4 regions of the Arthrobacter sp. Soil761 genome follow, and region 1 is predicted to be linked to each of the others. Evidence: riboswitches for the same ligand, from Rfam matches in the RefSeq annotation. Region 1 holds a riboswitch; each other region holds the start of a gene.

Region 1 (4,219 bases):
CCTGAACAGTAACCGGTGGTTACTTGATGCCGGTGATCTTGACCTTGGTCAGTTCCTGGCGGTGACCCTGGCGCTTCTTGTAGCCGGTCTTGTTCTTGAACTTCTGGATGACAATCTTAGGACCACGCAGGTCCTGGAGGATTTCAGCCGTAACAGTTACCTTGGCCAGGTCAGCGGCGGCGGAGGTGACCTTGTCACCATCAACCAGGAGCAGTGCGGGCAGCTCAATGGTGCTGCCGGCTCCACCGGCGACGCGGTTCAGGGTAACGAAGTCTCCAACGGAAACCTTCTCTTGGCGGCCGCCTGCGCGGACAATCGCGTACACCACTTGGGAACTCACTTCTCTCGACGTTTATTACAAAATTTGCGTGCGGAACCGACTTGCTAAAAGCTTGGTTTCTCGCTGTGCCTCAACGCCGTGGGGTCGTAACCCAAGTGTTGGCGTAAGCACCGAAGATCAAGAATACGCTAAATCCATCTTCGGCCGCAAATGAGGCTGGTTCAGGCGGGCCGGCTGTGGTAGTAACCACAGCCCGGCAGGAACCGCCGCAACCGTGCTCCACCATCATAGCCGGGCCCGGCCCGCGGGGGTCAGGAATGCAGCCTCGGCGCGTCGAAGAACTCCACTTCCAGGCGGCAGGACTGCTTGAACGCCGTCACCATCGCCGCCCTCTCATGGTCCGGCGCGGTCCGTCCGGCTGCATCCACGATGGCGATGGCTTTGCGGGTTGCTTCGGCGAAGCCCTCGTCGGCGTACGTCCGGAGCCAGGCCGCGTAGGCATGGCCGTCCGGTTCGCCCGAGGCCAGGAACCGGGCGTGGAGCTTCCCGCCGACTTCGGCGTAGAGCCAGAAGCAGGGAAGCACGGCGGCGGCGAGGACGGCATAGCTGCCCGACGCCGACGCTGCCGTGAGGTGGTCCACGTATGACTTGGTGACGGGGCCCAGGCCCTTCGGGGCCGGGCGGGTGCTGAGCCACGAGCGGTGGAGTTCCGATTCCACCTCAAGGCACTGCTGCGCGGATCCGGCCCAGAAAAGCTGCTCGGCCTCCGAGGGGGCCAGCGCGCTGGCCCGTGCCAGCACCCTGGAGTAGCCGTTCAGGTAGAGGGCATCCTGCGCCAGGTAGTAGGCAAAGTCCTTCTCCGGAAGGTCTCCGGACGCCAGGCCGTGGATGAAGTCCAGTGCGTAGATGTCCGCCAGGTCCTGTTGGGCTTCCGACCACAACCGGGCCGCGAAGCCGCCCTCCTCCAGGACCGGCCGCACGTGGTGGAAGTGGTGTACGGGGCCGTTCCCCTGGCCCACCTCCAATTGGCCGGAGTTCTCAAGTGCGCCGGCCAGCCAGGGCTTGACCGTTCGCAGTGATGCCTCCCAATTGCCCAAACGGGCCTGGACTGTTGCCATGGCAGAGGACAGGGAACAGCCCGTCCCGTGGCTGTTCCGCGTGGAAACCCGCTTCCCCTGCACTTCCACCACGTCCGGCCCCAGGAGGCCCGAAGTGTTGACCAGCGCATCCGGGCAGTCGAGGCCTGAAAGGTGGCCACCCTTGACCAGCACGGTGGCTCCGGTGGCTTCCGCCAGGCGCCTGCCCTGGTCCAGCGCGGTGTCCCAGTCCTTCGCCGGCTCCGTGCCCAGCAGCAGCGCGAGCTCGGGAAGGTTGGGGGTGATGAGGTGGGCAAGGGGCAGCAGTTCCCGGAGCGCGGCTTCGGCGGATTCCTTCAGCAGCCTGTCGCCGCTGGTGGCCACCATGACGGGGTCCAGGACCACGACGGCGGGACGGGCCTTTCCGAGCCACTGGCGGACAGTGCGGATCACCGACTCGTCGCCCAGCATGCCGATCTTGACGGCGTCGATGCTGATGTCGTCACTGACCGCGTCCAGCTGCTGGGCCAGGAAGCCGGCCGGCGGGACGTGGACGGACTGCACGCCCCGGGTGTTTTGCGCCGTGAGTGCCGTGATCGCGGCCATGCCGTATCCGCCATGGGCGGCAATGCTTTTGAGGTCCGCCTGGATCCCGGCCCCGCCGGACGGGTCGGAGCCTGCAATGGAGAGGACGCGCGGGACATCGCGGCCCCCAGGCAGCGCGGGGGCCACGCCGGACGCTGTGGGCAGGGGCATGGAGAGGGTCGAAGACAACAGACATCCCTTCGCCGGTACTAGCCGGACAGGTTCAACGGGTGTGGATCTCAGCCGGCCTTCTGCGCGGCACCCCGTGTCGGGTTCCAGAGTAGCCGCTGGGGCGTACCCGGCGGAAAGGTGACAGCACCCGCGCATGCAGGAAGTCCCCGCCCGTGGACTGTTCCCCCTGGATTCATGGGGGAACAGTCCGCACGACGGGGACTTCCTGGGTGGCGCGTTGGCTGCGCCCTGGCTTAGAGCTCCGAGGCGGGGACGCCGACGCCGAGGATGATCGGTTCCCCTGCCGGCTTGCCGGGCTCCGCCGCAGCGGGCTGTGCTTTGGCGGTGTCCGGGGCCTTGGCTGCGTGCGAGTGCCCCGCGCCTGTCGCCTGGACGTTCTCGTGGTGCTGGACAACGGTTTCATTTGCGGCACCCTGGGCACGGCTGGCAGCGCGGTGGCGCCGCGGCCTGCGTTGCCGGGACTGCTCCAGCGTGTGGTCGGAGTAGTCCTTTTCCGCCGGAGCTTCCACGGCGGCACGCGCCTCCGCTCCCCCGCCGGGCTGCTGTTCGGGCACCGACTGTTTGGGCGCTGACTGTTCGGCCGGCTTCACCGTGTCTGCGGCCTTGGCGGGCGCGTTCTCCACGGGGGAAGCCGGCTGGCCGAGGTGGGCAAAGGCTTCCGCGAGCCGGTCCAGCGTGAGGGCGGGCCTGGGATGCTGGTCCTCAGCGTGCTCCACGAAGGGAAGCGGGACTTCCTCGCCGCCGAAGGTCAGGACAGCTGCGGGGCGTGCCGGGCCATCGGCGTCGTGCTTCTCTTCAATAGGGGCCTGCGCAGGCTCGGCGGACGGTGCCTGCCGGGTGGCTGCCACCTCATCGTCATGCAGGTGGGCCGCATGGGCGGCAGCCGCGATGTTCGCCAGGGCAAGCCGGGTGGCCTCTGCCTTTGCGTGCCGCTCTGCGTCTGTGGGGTCCGGAAGGACGGTGTGGACGTGGACAGCAGGCGCCGGGGCAGCCTCGGGCTGCTGGCCGCCGCGTCCCCGCCGCCGTTTGCGCTCGGGACGGACTCCGGGCTGGCCGCCATCGGCCCGCTGCCCTTCGGGGCGGTGGGCTTCCCCGCGGGCTTCGGGGCGGCTGTCGGCGCGCTGGACGTGGTGCTCGGCCGCCACAATGTTGGCGCGGCGGTGCTCCACGGGATCGTCGTGCGTCACTACGCCCCGGCCGGCGCAGGCCTCACACTGCTCGCCGAAGACTTCCAGCAGGCCCGTCCCCATGCGCTTGCGGGTCATCTGGACCAGGCCCAGCGACGTGACCTCGGCAACCTGGTGCTTGGTCCGGTCGCGGCCCAGGCATTCCACCAGGCGGCGCAGGACCAGGTCGCGGTTGGATTCGAGCACCATGTCGATGAAGTCGATCACGATGATGCCGCCGATGTCGCGCAGCCGCAGCTGGCGCACCACTTCCTCGGCAGCTTCCAGGTTGTTCTTGGTGACGGTTTCCTCGAGGTTGCCGCCGCTGCCGGTGAACTTGCCGGTGTTGACGTCCACCACGGTCATGGCCTCGGTGCGGTCGATGACCAGGGAGCCGCCGGAGGGCAGGAACACCTTCCGCTCAAGGGCCTTGTGGATCTGCTCGTCGATGCGCCAGGCGGAGAAGATGTCCTGGTCCTTGGTCCACTTCTCGAGGCGGCCCACCAGGTCCGGCGCCACGTACGTGACGTAGGCCTCGATGGTGTCCCAGGCCTCCTCACCGGAGACGATCAGTTTGGAGAAGTCCTCGTTGAAGACGTCCCGGACCACCTTGATGGTCAGGTCCGGTTCGCCGTACAGCAGCTCCGGGGCCAGGATCTTGGTGGACTGGGACTGGCTTTCGATGCCTTCCCACTGGGCGCGCAGGCGGTTGATGTCGTGCGTCAGTTCCTCTTCCGAGGCACCTTCCGCGGCGGTCCGGACGATGACGCCGGCGTGCTCGGGCAGGCGGTCCTTGAGGATGCGCTTGAGGCGGTTGCGTTCGACGTCGGGCAGCTTGCGGGAGATGCCGGTCATGGAGCCGCCGGGCACGTAGACCAGGTAGCGGCCGGGAAGGGAGATCTGGCTGGTCAGCCGGGCGC
Region 2 (4,219 bases), on a different contig from region 1:
TTTTGGCCGTACGCGGGCGCGCCATGATGCGGAACGGCTCACTGCGATCCTGCGGCGCTGAGCCGTCGCTGGCAGGCTCCCAGGCATATGGCTGTGGCCACCACCCAGGCGGGTGGTGGCCACAGCCATTTAAGTGAATGGCCGATGCCTAGAGGAACTCGGCCCGGCCTTCCATGGCGGATGAGGCGAGGGCATGCTCCCGGCGCGGGATGCGCCCGGCCGCCCGGGCCATCCTGCCCGCGATCACCGCGTGCTTGAAGGCTTCTCCCATGAGCGTGGGGTTCTGGGCGCGGGTCACGGCCGTGGCCAGCAGCACGGCGTCGCAGCCCAGCTCCATGGCAAGGGAGGCGTCGGATGCCGTGCCGATGCCGGCATCCAGGACCACGGGCACGGAGGCCCGGGAAACGATGAGCTCAATGTTGTGCGGGTTCAGGATCCCCAGGCCGGTGCCGATCGGGGCACCCAGCGGCATGACGGCGGTGGCTCCAAGGTTCTCCAGCCGCAGGGCCAGCACGGGATCGTCGTTGGTGTAGGCGAAGACCTTGAAGCCGCGGTTGACCAGTTGCTCGGTGGCCTCGACCAGTTCCACGGCGTCCGGCAGGAGGGTTTGTTCATCGGCGATGACCTCCAGTTTCACCCAGTCTGTTTCCAGGGCCTCCCGGGCCAGTTCCGCGGTAAGGACCGCGTCCCTGGCCGTGAAGCAGCCGGCCGTATTGGGCAGGACCCGGATTCCATGATCCACCAGCAGCTGGAACAGCGAGCCGGTTTCAGCCGTGGAGTAGCGCCGCATGGCCACGGTGGTCAGCGCGGTGCCGGAGGCAAGGAGCGCCGCGCCCAGGCCATCGAGGCTGGGCGCTCCCCCGGTGCCCATGATGAGCCTGGAACCCAGCGCGACGCCGTCGATCACCAGGGCGTCGCCGGCACCGGCGTTTCCTGCAGGGTTGATGGTGCTGGTTTCGGTCATGGCGTCAGCCTCCCTGTACTGCTGTAACAAGTTCGATGTCGTCGCCGTCGGCGAGCGCGGTGGCGAACCATTGGCTGCGCGGCACCACCTGGGCATTGTGCGCGACGGCGACGCCGAGTTTCCCGCCGTCGGTCGCCTGTCCGTTGTCCGCCAGCGGGCGTCCGGTGACCTCGCTGACCAGCGTGGTGATCGAAGCTCCGTCGGCCACCGTGTGCGGGTTTCCGTTAAGGGTGATGTTCACGCAGTCTCCTTGATGTGGGGGCTTGTTGCTGCCGTTGCCGGCCTGGAAAACCGGTCCGGGCTGAAGGGTCCCCAGCGGGGATCGGCCCTGCCGTCCAGCAGTTCCCTGCAGATGGCCGCCGCGGCGGGAGTGAGCAGGACTCCGTGCCGGAAGAACCCGGCGGCGATGATGAGTCCGGGGACGTGCCCGGCCTGTCCTCCCCCGGCGCCCGGAGCGGCCGGCACCCGGCCCAGGAGCGGCGCGTTGTCAGGGGTACCGGGGCGGGCGCGGGCGGTGCATTCCATGAGTTCGAGTTCAGCGACGGCGGGCACCAGAGCCTGCGCATCCCGCAGCAGCTGGTAGACACCGCCGGCACTCACGGCATCGGAGAGGGCATCCTCCCGCTGCGTGGCTCCGATCACCACGGTCCCGTCCTGCCTGGGAACGATGTACACGGGGATGCCGTGGACCAGGCCGCGCACCGTTGACGTCACCAAGGGCTGAAGGTGGCGGGGAACGGCAAGGCGCAGGATATCCCCGTGCACGGGCCGCAGCGGCAGCTCAAGGCCGTCCGGCAGGCCGTCAAGCGCCCCCGCCTGCAGGCCATTGGCCACCACGGTCTCCGTTGCCAGCACCGTGCCGCCCCCGGCCAGGCGGACCCCGGAAACCGTTCCGCCCTCCCACAGCAGCCCGGCTGCCCGCTCCGGCACGGCAAAACCTTCCACTGCCCCGGCAACCGCCAGCTGGGGCTGCTCCTGCGCTGCGCCGGCCAGGGCCAGCCGCAAGGCGGCCACCAGGCGCCGGGGATCCACCTGGTGGTCCGCCGGGGTATCAAGTGCGCACGCAATGGCCGGGCTGAGCAGCGGCTCACGCTTCCGGGCCTCCCGCACGGTCAGGGGTTCCACCGCCAGCCCGTTGGCCTGCTGGACTGTGCGCAGGTCCATCAGCGCCCGGCGGTCGGCCGCGTCGGCACCCACGGCGAGGGTCGGCGTCGTCAGGTATCCGGAATCCGCGCCCGTTGCCCTGCCCAGCCCGGCGGCGAACCCGGGCCAGCGCGATGATGCGTCAAGCATCAGTTCCAGGAGCTCTTCCTCCTGGTAATGCAGTTCGCTGACGGGAGCCAGCATGCCGGCCGCCGCCCAGCTGGCGCCGGTACCGGGCGCGTCATCAATGAGGACCACCGAGCGCCCTGAACGCTGCGCCTCCCAGGCAATGCCGTGCCCCACCACTCCCCCGCCGATGACGGCAACGTCGGCCCGGAGGGTGGAGGGAATGGAGCTGCGGGCGGACCCGGGGTGATGGGTGAAGGGGGTACGCATGTGGGTTCCTTCCCTACGCCGGCATTAACCGGATCAGGTCAAGCGGTCGGCTCTGACGCCCTCTCAGCCCGGCGCTTTGTGACAGCCGCCGCGGGCTCCCGCAGTACCAGCCCAGTTTAGAGGAACTAGGCTTGCACGCATGAATGTGTCCACCCCTTCCTTTCCCGCCGGCCACCACGCTCCAGCCACCGAAGTCGTCAATTCACGGGACAACGACGCCCTGAAGGCAGCCCGCCTGTACCTCTGCACCGATGCGCGCCGGGACCGCGGCGACTTCGCGGAGTTCGTTGACGCCGCGTTCGCCGGTGGCGTGGACATCATCCAGCTGCGCGACAAGACCATCGAGGCGGCCGAGGAACTGGACCTCCTGGCGGTGCTGAAGGAATCCGCGGTACGGCACGGAAAGCTGTGGGCGGTCAATGACCGTGCGGACATCGCCGTCCTCTCCGGGGCACCGGTGTTCCACATCGGCCAGAAGGACCTGCCGCTGGCGGCGGCGCGCACGCTGGTCAACGGCAACGCCGCCATCGGGCTCTCCAGCCACACCACCGGGCAGGTGGACGCCGCCCTGGCAGCAACTGCCGGACCAGCCGGGCTGGACTACTTCTGCGTGGGTCCGGTCTGGGCAACCCCCACCAAACCCGGCAGGTCCGCCGTGGGCACTGACCTGGTGAAGTATGCCGCCGAGGCCTCACGGCAGGCGGCGGACCCCGTGCCCTGGTTCGCCATTGGCGGCATTGACCACGGAAACGTCCACCAGGTGGCGGAAGCCGGTGCGCGCAGGATCGTGGTGGTGCGCGCCATCACCGAGGCCTCCGATCCCGCCGCCGCTGCCGCCTCCCTCCTCGACGCATTGGACGCCGCCGCCGCCTGATGCCATATCGGCGGACTTGGAGCTACGCTGACTTTTGTGTCACATCATCGGCTGGCTCCAAACGTCCATGACCACACGAACGCCCTGGAAGAGGCGTTGGGCCTGCTGCGCACCGAACTTGAACTGCCGGGACCGTACCCGGCTGAGGCAGTGGCGGATGCCCGGGCCGCTGTGGCAGCGCTGAAGCTTCCGTCCTACGACCTGACCGCCGTCCAGTTCGTGACCATCGATCCGGCCTCCTCCACGGACCTGGACCAGGCGGTGTTCATCGAACCGGACGGGAACGGCTACCGGGTAATGTACGCGATCGCCGATGTGCCGGCGTTTGTTGCGCCGGGAGGTCCCCTGGACGCCGAGACCCGGCGACGTGGCCAGACGTTCTACGCTCCGGACGGTCGGATTCCGCTGCACCCGGAAGTGATCAGCGAGGGGGCAGGAAGCCTGCTGCCGGGCCAGGATTGTTCGGCTTTCATATGGGACTTCGCGCTCGACGGCGACGCAACGGTTGTGTCGGTGGGCGTCAGGCGGGCACGGGTCCGCAGCCGCGACAAGCTCAGCTACAAGGGTGCGCAGGAAGACCTCGACGCCGGGACGGCCTCGCCGGTGCTGCGGCTCCTCCGCGAGGTGGGCCTGAAGCGGGTGGCCCTGGAGCGGGAACGCGGCGGGGCCAGCCTCAACATGCCCGAGCAGGAAATTGTCCAACTGCCCGACGGCGGCTACCGCATTGCTGCCGTACCGCAGCTTCCCGTGGAGGACTGGAACGCGCAGATTTCCCTGATGACCGGGATGGCCGCCGCGCAGCTCATGCTGGAGGGCAAGGTGGGAATCCTGCGCACCATGCC
Region 3 (4,219 bases), on a different contig from region 1:
GCGGCGGGTAATGCCGGGAGCTAGACGATGTCCTGCGACTTGGCGAAGCGGGTGATGGCGCGCTGGGTGCCGCGGTTGGCCAGGACCTGGATGATGGCGCTGACCGACGCCGAGATCAGCGCGAAGGTCAACGCCGAACGCAGGCTGGTGGGGACATCCTCGTTCTTGCCGGTGGGGGCTTTCTGCCCGGTGGTCTTCTCCCAGATGGTGTTGACCAGCTTGGTGCCGGCCAGGCCTGCGCCGAGGCTCACCCCGGTTCCGAGCAGCTTGATGAAAAGGTTCATTCCTATTACTCCTTGCGGGCGGAAAACGGACTGCCTCCAGCCTAGCCGTACGCCCGTGCCGGTCCGGGCAAGGCCGTGGCGTGCTGCAGGCAGGTTGTTGGACTAAATGGCTTGTTGGACTACTTCGCGGGCGGCTCGGTGCGGAACTTGATCATCTTGTGCGTGCCGTCGCAGTAGGGCTTGATGGCCGAGGCGCCGCAGCGGCACAACGCAACTGTCCTGCGGTCGCGGGGCACCGCGTCCCCGGATGGGGTGACGATCTCGAAATCACCCCTGACGATCAGGGGCCCGTCCGGGCAGACCACGATGGAGCCCGCGGCGGATTCGTGGTCCATGTCCGATCCTGTTCCATGCTGTCCGGGTTTCATGCCTGCACCGCTTTCGTCGTAGTCATGCTGCCGCCGGTACGGCCGCCCGCAGCGATGATGCCCCGGCTTCCCATGAGGACATCAGATGGGCGGACAGCCGGCCGTCGAGGGCCATGGCGGCAGTGGCCCCAAACAGGACGTCCGCGAGGAGTTCCGGCTCGGCTTCGACGAGGCCGCCGGCGAGGTCCCGGCCTGCGATCTGCTCGTGGACGGCGTCGGCCTCCACATGCTCATCGAAGTAGTGGGTGATGTCCGCGCCGAAACCGTGCCGGCGGAATCCGTTGCCGTAGAACCGGTTGGGCTGGGAGGAGGTCATCTCGTAGATCGCCAGGTGGCCGGTGATGGCACCCCGGAGCCGCCGGTTCAGGCCGCACAGCGACATGAGGTTGACGGACGCGAGGGAGACGGCGGGGACGGCATCCACGTACGCGCCGTAGCTGACGTCGAGGCCCAAACCGCGCATGGTCCGGGCGAACAGCGCGCTGTGCATGCGCTCGGGGCGGCCGCCGCCGTATTCATCCGCCTGGATTTCCACCAGGGCCGCCTTGGGCCGTCCGCTGAGCCGCGGAATGGCCCATGTATGCGGGTCGGCTTCCTTCAGCTGGTACATCGACTTGTGGATCAGGAACTCCCGGAGCTGGTCCAGGCCCGCCCTCCTGGCGACGTAGCGGGAGACGCTGGGCCCGGTGTCCGTGGCTGCGAGGCCGAACAGGACGTCGGCGACCTGGTCGCTGGTCAGGGCACCGGCAGGCAGTTCGAAGTCTGCGGCGGCCTGGTGCGCGGCAGCACGGAGGGCTGCCTCAAACGGTGCCTCGACCAGCTGCCGGACCCGGATTAACGCCGGCTCCCACTCCCAGTTGTCGGAGACGCCGGCCAGGCCGGAATAGTGGAGCTCGTAGAGGCAGAAGAGGGCCAGCTGGATGTCCTCGTCGCCGATGATGTCATTAGTGCCGGCCACCTGCCGTGCCGCGAGGTGGTACAGCCCGTCCAGCCCCGTCCCGGCTTCGGCCGGAGCCTGCGCAAGGAGTGCGAACAGGGCGTTGCTGAGGGGGCCTCTGGATTCCGGGATTCTCATGGTGCTCCTTGGTCTGCCGCGCTGGTGACGGGAACGAACGCGGGACCGCCCATGGTGACTCCCATGCCCTGTCCTCCTCGAAACCCGGGAACCAATATAGTAAGCATGATTACTAATAAAAGCTAAGCAGGCTTCCTGTTGGCGGCAGGTCAACCGGCGCCTAATCCCGCAGCGACGACCCCAGGATGTCGCGCAGCGCCTCAACCACCAGGTCATGGTCCTGCAGCTGCGGCAACCCGGAGACGGTCACCGTGGCCACGGCGCCCACGCCGGTGACGTAGATCGGAAAGGCGCCGCCATGGGCTGCATACCGGGATTGATCGAACCAGGCGTTGTCCTCGATCCGGCCGCCGCCCAGCCGGCCGCGAAGCCCCACCAAAAGTGACGGCACCTCGTACCGGGCGGCAGTGCGCTGCTTGGCGCGGATCCAGTGCCCGTTGTCCGGCGTGGCGCCCGGGAGCGCGACGTGGAACAGGACCTGCTCGCCCTTGGTGATGTCGATGGCGATGGGAAGGGACCGCTCCTTGCCCAGCTCCACCAGGAGCAGGCCCAGGTTCAACGCGTCATCCAGCGAAAAGCCGGGGAACTGGAGCTCCCGGACCTCCGCCTCGATGCGGGCGATCGACGCTTCCAGTGACCCCTCCAGCTGGGCGTCGGCGGAATCAGGATCGAATCCGGTCACATCCGGTGGAATGGCGCTCATGGCCCTCAATCTACCCCCGCCAGGTGTAAACTTGACCACGCCCGGAAGGGCAGTTCAAAAAGCCTTACCCATCCAAAAGCACCACTAATAACGACAGGGGAGCGCCGCCGTCGGACATCCTGGCACAAGCCGGGCACCGCAGGTGGGCGCTGAGAGTGCGGACAGCCGCAGACCCTCGAACCTGATCCGGTTAGTACCGGCGCAAGGGAGTCGAGTTCTCAAAGTGCCGCGGCTGCACGGCAACAGCCGTCAGCCGGGTCCACTTTCCCCTCCTGTTTCCCAGGAGGATCACATGAGTACTGCAGCAATCAAGAAGACCACCAGTAAGTCCTGGCGCGTCGTGGACATCGTGGTCGCCGCGCTGGTGGCCATCGCGGGCGGCGTCATTTTCTGGGCGTGGGACCAGGGAGCAGCCGCGCTTTCTGCCCCCATGAATGCCGCCTACCCGCCCCTGACCGGGCTGCTGGCGGGCGGCTGGATGATTCCCGGCGTGCTGGGAATGCTCATCATCCGCAAGCCCGGAGCCGCCCTGTTCTGTGAAACCGTGGCCGCCACCGGGGAACTCCTCATGGGTTCCCAGTACGGTGCCTCGGTCCTCTTCTCCGGCTTCATCCAGGGCCTCGGCGCGGAAATCATCTTCGCCATCTTCGTCTACCGCAAGTTCAACCTGCCCGTCTCCCTGCTGGCAGGCGCCGCGGCTGGATTCTTCTGCGGACTGAATGACTCGTTCGCACCGTGGGGCTGGAACATCGCCTACTCCGGTGCGGACAAGCTGGCGTACATCGTGCTGACCACCCTCTCCGGCGCCATTCTCGCCGGCGCCCTGTCCTGGCTGGCCACGCGCGGCCTGGCGCGTACGGGCGTGCTGAGCTCCTTCGCTTCGCGCAAGGCCGCCACGGAGCCTGTCTTCTCCTGATGGCACCAGCCCAGCGTGACGGCGGCACCGTCCGCCCTGCCGCCGTCACAGCCCGGGGCTGGGGGTGGCGGCATGCCGGCAGGGCCAAGCCTGCCGTCCACGCGCTTGACCTGGACATCAGCCCGGGGGAGCGGGTGCTCCTGCTCGGCCCCTCGGGTGCCGGGAAGTCCACGCTCCTGCATGCGCTCGCAGGGGTGCTGGGGGACATTAACGACGACGGCGGCGAGGCGGGGGACGCCGACGAGTCGGGTTCGCTGCTGGTTGACGGCGCCGTGCCCCGCGCCCAGCGCGGGCGCGCCGGACTTATGCAGCAGGACCCCGAGACGCAGGTGGTCCTGTCGCGGGTGGGGGACGACGTCGCCTTCGGTGCCGAAAACCTTGCCGTCCCACGGGAAGCAATCTGGGCGCGCGTGCACGAGGCGCTTGCCGACGTCGGACTGTCCCACCTGCCGCTGGACCACCCGACGTCGGCCCTGTCCGGCGGGCAAAAGCAGCGCCTGGCGCTGGCCGGCATCCTGGCCATGCGCCCGGGCCTGATCCTCCTGGATGAGCCAACCGCCAACCTGGACCCGGACGGCGTGTTGGAGGTCCGCGATGCCGTGGCGCGGTGCCTGGACAAGACCGGGGCCACGCTGGTGGTGGTGGAGCACCGGGTGTCCGTGTGGAAGGACCTGGTGGACCGGATCGTGGTCCTGCAGCCGGGCTCCGCCGCGGATCCTGCCGTACTCCTGGACGGGCCGCCGGACCAGGTGCTCACGGAGGCGCGGGCCATGCTGGCCGCCGCCGGTGTGTGGGTCCCCGGCTACGTCCCGGCAACCCGTGCCCGGGCGGTGGTCCCGGCCCCCGGCACGGGAAACCTCCTGCTCGCGGCCG
Region 4 (4,219 bases), on a different contig from region 1:
GGCGCCGCCTTCGGCCAGCAGGGCGGGGACTTCGACCCGTCCCAGCTGAACCTCCCCAAGGGCTTCGACAAGTTCCTGGGCAAGTAGCAGTTCCCCGGCAACGCAGCGCCAGGTGTCGTTTTGACCTCTCAGAACGACACCTGGCGCTGCTTGCTTGGGATGTCAGTGCCGTGGAATAGGGTTGGGACATGTTCAAGCAGAGGGTAGTGTTCGTGCACGGCGCCGGAACCTTCGGTGCCGCCGCGTGGCCGCGCCAGCACGGCATGGCACTGTCCTATGACGCCCTGTTCCTCCGCCGCCATGGCTTTGACGTCCTCGCGGAGCCACTGGAGTCGTCCTTCGCGGAGGACACCGCCATCATCCTGCGCTCCCTTGCCGATGACGGCCGCGGCGCCGCCGGCGGGCATGTGGTGGCGCACTCCCAGGGGGCGATCGCGGCCATGATGGCCGCCGTCGAACGTCCGGACCTGGTCTTCTCATTGACGCTGGTGGAACCGGCCTGCCTCTCCCTGACAGCGGAACTCCCGGCCACTGCCGCCCACATCAGCCTCATGCAGCCCCTCTTCGACGTGCGCCACCAGCTCAGCGACGAAGACTTCCAGCGCGAATTCGTCCGGCGGGTCTTCGCCACCGACCTCCAGCAGCCCGCCACCACGGAAGAAAAAAGGTCCGCCCGCAGGCTGCGGCTCCAGGCCCCGTCATGGGAGGCGCCGCTGCACATTGTTCCCGGGGTGCCCACGCTGGTGCTGACCGGTGGGTGGGAACCGCTCTACGAGGAAATCGCCGGGTACCTCCGGGAGACCGGGGCCCTGCACCGCGTTGCCGCGGGAGGACACCGGCCCCATGACTCCCCGGACGGGGACCGGGCCATCCGGCAGTTCATCAGCCAGGTCAGCCGGAGCCAGCCGGCCCGCGCGTCCTAGCTGTCAGCAGGCACCCGCAGTTCCGGCAGGTAGACCTTGCCGCCGGCCGCCAGGAATTCCTCGCTCTTCCCGCGCATCCCGGCCGCAGCATCGGCCAGTGCCGCCTGCGCCTCCGCGGAACCAAATTCGTCGCGGATGTCCTGGCTGATCCGCATGGAGCAAAACTTGGGCCCGCACATCGAACAGAAGTGCGCCGTCTTGGCAGGCTCAGCCGGCAGCGTCTCGTCGTGGAACGCCTCAGCCGTCACCGGGTCCAGGGACAGTGCGAACTGGTCCCGCCAGCGGAATTCGAACCGCGCCTTGGACAAGGCGTCGTCCCGCTCATGCGCCCCCGGGTGCCCCTTGGCCAGGTCCGCCGCGTGCGCGGCGATCTTGTAGGTGATCACGCCGGTCTTCACGTCGTCCTTGTTGGGCAGGCCCAGGTGTTCCTTCGGGGTGACGTAGCACAGCATCGCGGTGCCGTAACGGGCAATCTCGGTGGCACCAATCGCTGAGGTGATGTGGTCATAGCCCGGAGCAACATCTGTCACCAGCGGGCCCAGGGTGTAAAACGGGGCCCCCTTGCAGAGTTCCTGCTGCCGCTCGACGTTTTCCCGGACCAGGTGGAAGGGAACGTGGCCGGGCCCCTCCACCATGACCTGCACGTCGTACTCCCACGCGCGCTGGGTGAGCTCGGCGAGCGTGTCCAGTTCCGCGAACTGGGCGGCGTCGTTGGCGTCCGCCGTCGAACCGGGGCGCAAACCGTCGCCCAGGGAGAAGGCAACGTCGTACTTCGCGAAGATCCCGCACAGCTCATCGAAGTGCGTGTAGAGGAAGTTCTCCTGGTGGTGGGCCAGGCACCAGCCGGCCATGATGGAGCCGCCGCGGGACACAATGCCCGTCACCCGGTTGGCGGTCAGCGGGACATAGCGAAGCAGCACGCCGGCGTGGATGGTCATGTAGTCCACGCCCTGCTCGCATTGTTCAATGACGGTGTCCCGGAAGATTTCCCAGGTCAGCGCGTTGGCCTCGCCGTTGACTTTCTCCAGGGCCTGGTAGATCGGCACGGTGCCGATCGGGACGGGGGAGTTGCGGATGATCCATTCCCGCGTGGTGTGGATGTCGTCGCCGGTGGACAGGTCCATAACGGTGTCGGCGCCCCATTGCGTGGCCCACTGGAGCTTGTCCACCTCCTCCGCGATGGAACTCGTCACGGCCGAGTTTCCGATGTTGGCGTTGATCTTCACCAGGAAGGCCTTGCCGATGATCATCGGCTCGGACTCCGGATGGTTGATGTTGTTCGGAATGATGGCGCGGCCGGCGGCCAGTTCGCTCCGGACCAGTTCCACATCGCAGTTCTCGCGCAGCGCCACGAAGCGCATCTCCTGCGTGATGACGCCCTGCCGGGCATAGTGCATCTGGGTCACCGTCCGGCCGTCGACGGCGCGGCGGGGCACCGGCTGCGCGCCCTTCCACTCCGCGGAGGCGGCGCCGCGGCGGACGGCCGAGCGGCCATCGTCGAGCAGGTTGCGTTCCCTGCCGCTGTAGGCCTCGGTGTCTCCGCGCGCCACGATCCACTCCGCGCGGAAGGGCTCCAGGCCGCGGACGGGGTCGCTTCCCGGCCCCGCCGTCCGGTAGGTCCGGAACGGTGCGTTCGGCTGGCCGTTGGGCGATGGCTCCAGGGCAATTTCCGTGACGGGTACCCGGATGCCGGACCCGGCGTCGTCGATATAGGCCAGCGAATGCGACGCCAGGGACCGGGTCACTTCGGACTGGTTCACCTGGGGCGTGGAGCCGGCTCCGGAACCCCCGGTGGACGGCATGTGGGCAGGGTTCAACTGGGTGTTTTGCGTACTCAAGGGAATACTCACTTCCTTCGCCGGCATTACCCGGACAGGTTCAACGGTCGCAGGCTGCGTCAGCCCGATCTCAGCCCCTGCAAGGGCTCCCGTGTGGTCAGAGAAGAAGCTACCACAGGCCCCCGGAAGGGCGGTGTCACATTTGCGGGTGCTAGCCTGACCGGGCATCGAAAGGAAGCCCGATGGCAGACATCATCTACTTTCGCGGACCCGTCCTGGCCGCACCGGACCGGGTACACCATGGACTCTGGTCGGTGGACGGCAAGCTCACGTTCAGCCGGCCCGCTGCCCCTCCGGCGCGGGAACTCGACGGCTGGGTGCTGCCGGGGTTCGTCGACGCCCACTGCCACATCGGCCTGGGTCCCGACGGCCCGGTGGAACCCGCCGTTGCCCGGGAGCAGGCGCTGGCTGACCTCAACGCCGGAACCCTGCTGGTCCGCGACGCCGGCTCACCTGCCGATACCCGCTGGATGCAGGGCGGCCGGGACTTCCCGGTACTGATCCGTGCAGGACGGCATGTGGCCCGCACACGCCGCTACCTGCGCGGCTTCGCGGCGGAGGTCGAACCCGACGGGCTCGTGGAGGCCGTGCGGAAGCAAGCGCGCGACGGCGACGGCTGGGTCAAACTGGTGGGCGACTGGATCGACCGGAGCGCCGGCGACCTTGCGCCCTCCTTTCCTGCCGCCGTCGTGCGTGACGCTGTGCAGGCTGCCCATGATGAAGGTGCCCGGGTCACGGCACATTGCTTCGCCGAAGACACCCTGGACCAAATGCTGGACGCCGGCATTGACTGCATTGAGCACGCCACGGGGCTGCTGCCGCGCCACCTGCCCCGGTTCGTGGAGCAGGGCGTACCGATCGTGCCCACCCTCATCAACATCGCCACCTTTCCTGATATCGCGGAGCAGGCGGACGCAAAGTTTCCGCGCTACGCCGCCCACATGCGTGCCCTGTGGGAACGCAGGCTGGAACGGGTGGCGGAGGCCCATGCCGCCGGCGTCCGGATCTTTGCCGGCACGGACGCAGGCAGCGTGATCCGGCACGGCAGGATCGCAGATGAGATCCTCGCCCTGCGCGGGGCCGGCCTGCCCATGCATGCGGCCCTGGATGCCGCCTGCTGGGCAGCGCGTGCGTGGCTGGGCGCTGACAACCTGGAGGAAGGCGCGCGGGCCGACGTCGTGGTGTGCCGGGACGACCCCCGGACCACCCCGGACACGATCACGGCGCTGGAGCACGTGGTGCTGGGCGGCCGCATCATCCGTTGAGTTATTTGGTTCCGCTACTTGGAATAAATTGAAGCTTCAAGTAATTTTAATATGTGACAGGCCGCCGAAGTGACGGCCTCCAACACAAGGAGCCTTCAAATGACCGACGCAGCCAGCAGCCAGGATCTTCTTCCTGCCGACCTCGCCATGGGCACGGTAATGCTCAAGGTGGGCGACATGAAGGTCATGACCG

The links. Region 1 has a riboswitch for thiamine pyrophosphate ahead of thiD (bifunctional hydroxymethylpyrimidine kinase/phosphomethylpyrimidine kinase). Riboswitches for the same ligand answer to the same signal wherever they lie in the genome.
Region 2: linked by a shared signal. The riboswitch ahead of thiO (glycine oxidase ThiO) and the one ahead of thiD (bifunctional hydroxymethylpyrimidine kinase/phosphomethylpyrimidine kinase) in region 1 are both predicted to bind thiamine pyrophosphate.
Region 3: linked by a shared signal. The riboswitch ahead of ASG79_RS13855 (ECF transporter S component) and the one ahead of thiD (bifunctional hydroxymethylpyrimidine kinase/phosphomethylpyrimidine kinase) in region 1 are both predicted to bind thiamine pyrophosphate.
Region 4: linked by a shared signal. The riboswitch ahead of thiC (phosphomethylpyrimidine synthase ThiC) and the one ahead of thiD (bifunctional hydroxymethylpyrimidine kinase/phosphomethylpyrimidine kinase) in region 1 are both predicted to bind thiamine pyrophosphate.

Annotation. Positions count from the first base shown of each region.
Region 1 is NZ_LMSF01000012.1:514,076-518,294, forward strand. It holds gene rplU (50S ribosomal protein L21) at 20-328, opposite strand; gene thiD (bifunctional hydroxymethylpyrimidine kinase/phosphomethylpyrimidine kinase) at 592-2,112, opposite strand; TPP riboswitch at 2,120-2,217, opposite strand; gene ASG79_RS10520 (ribonuclease E/G) at 2,367-4,219, opposite strand, start outside.
Region 2 is NZ_LMSF01000032.1:37,968-42,186, forward strand. It holds gene ASG79_RS21660 (hypothetical protein) at 1-61, shown strand, start outside; gene ASG79_RS21665 (thiazole synthase) at 149-964, opposite strand; gene thiS (sulfur carrier protein ThiS) at 969-1,205, opposite strand; gene thiO (glycine oxidase ThiO) at 1,202-2,503, opposite strand; TPP riboswitch at 2,496-2,615, opposite strand; gene thiE (thiamine phosphate synthase) at 2,643-3,377, shown strand; gene ASG79_RS21685 (RNB domain-containing ribonuclease) at 3,414-4,219, shown strand, end outside.
Region 3 is NZ_LMSF01000023.1:373,401-377,619, reverse strand. It holds gene mnhG (monovalent cation/H(+) antiporter subunit G) at 1-11, shown strand, start outside; gene ASG79_RS13875 (DUF4235 domain-containing protein) at 21-284, opposite strand; gene ASG79_RS13870 (CDGSH iron-sulfur domain-containing protein) at 404-619, opposite strand; gene ASG79_RS13865 (iron-containing redox enzyme family protein) at 675-1,727, opposite strand; gene ASG79_RS13860 (heme-degrading domain-containing protein) at 1,888-2,430, opposite strand; TPP riboswitch at 2,516-2,656, shown strand; gene ASG79_RS13855 (ECF transporter S component) at 2,723-3,346, shown strand; gene ASG79_RS13850 (ABC transporter ATP-binding protein) at 3,346-4,219, shown strand, end outside.
Region 4 is NZ_LMSF01000001.1:222,747-226,965, reverse strand. It holds gene ffh (signal recognition particle protein) at 1-87, shown strand, start outside; gene ASG79_RS01100 (alpha/beta fold hydrolase) at 189-923, shown strand; gene thiC (phosphomethylpyrimidine synthase ThiC) at 920-2,725, opposite strand; TPP riboswitch at 2,757-2,864, opposite strand; gene ASG79_RS01090 (amidohydrolase family protein) at 2,944-4,026, shown strand; gene ASG79_RS01085 (VOC family protein) at 4,126-4,219, shown strand, end outside.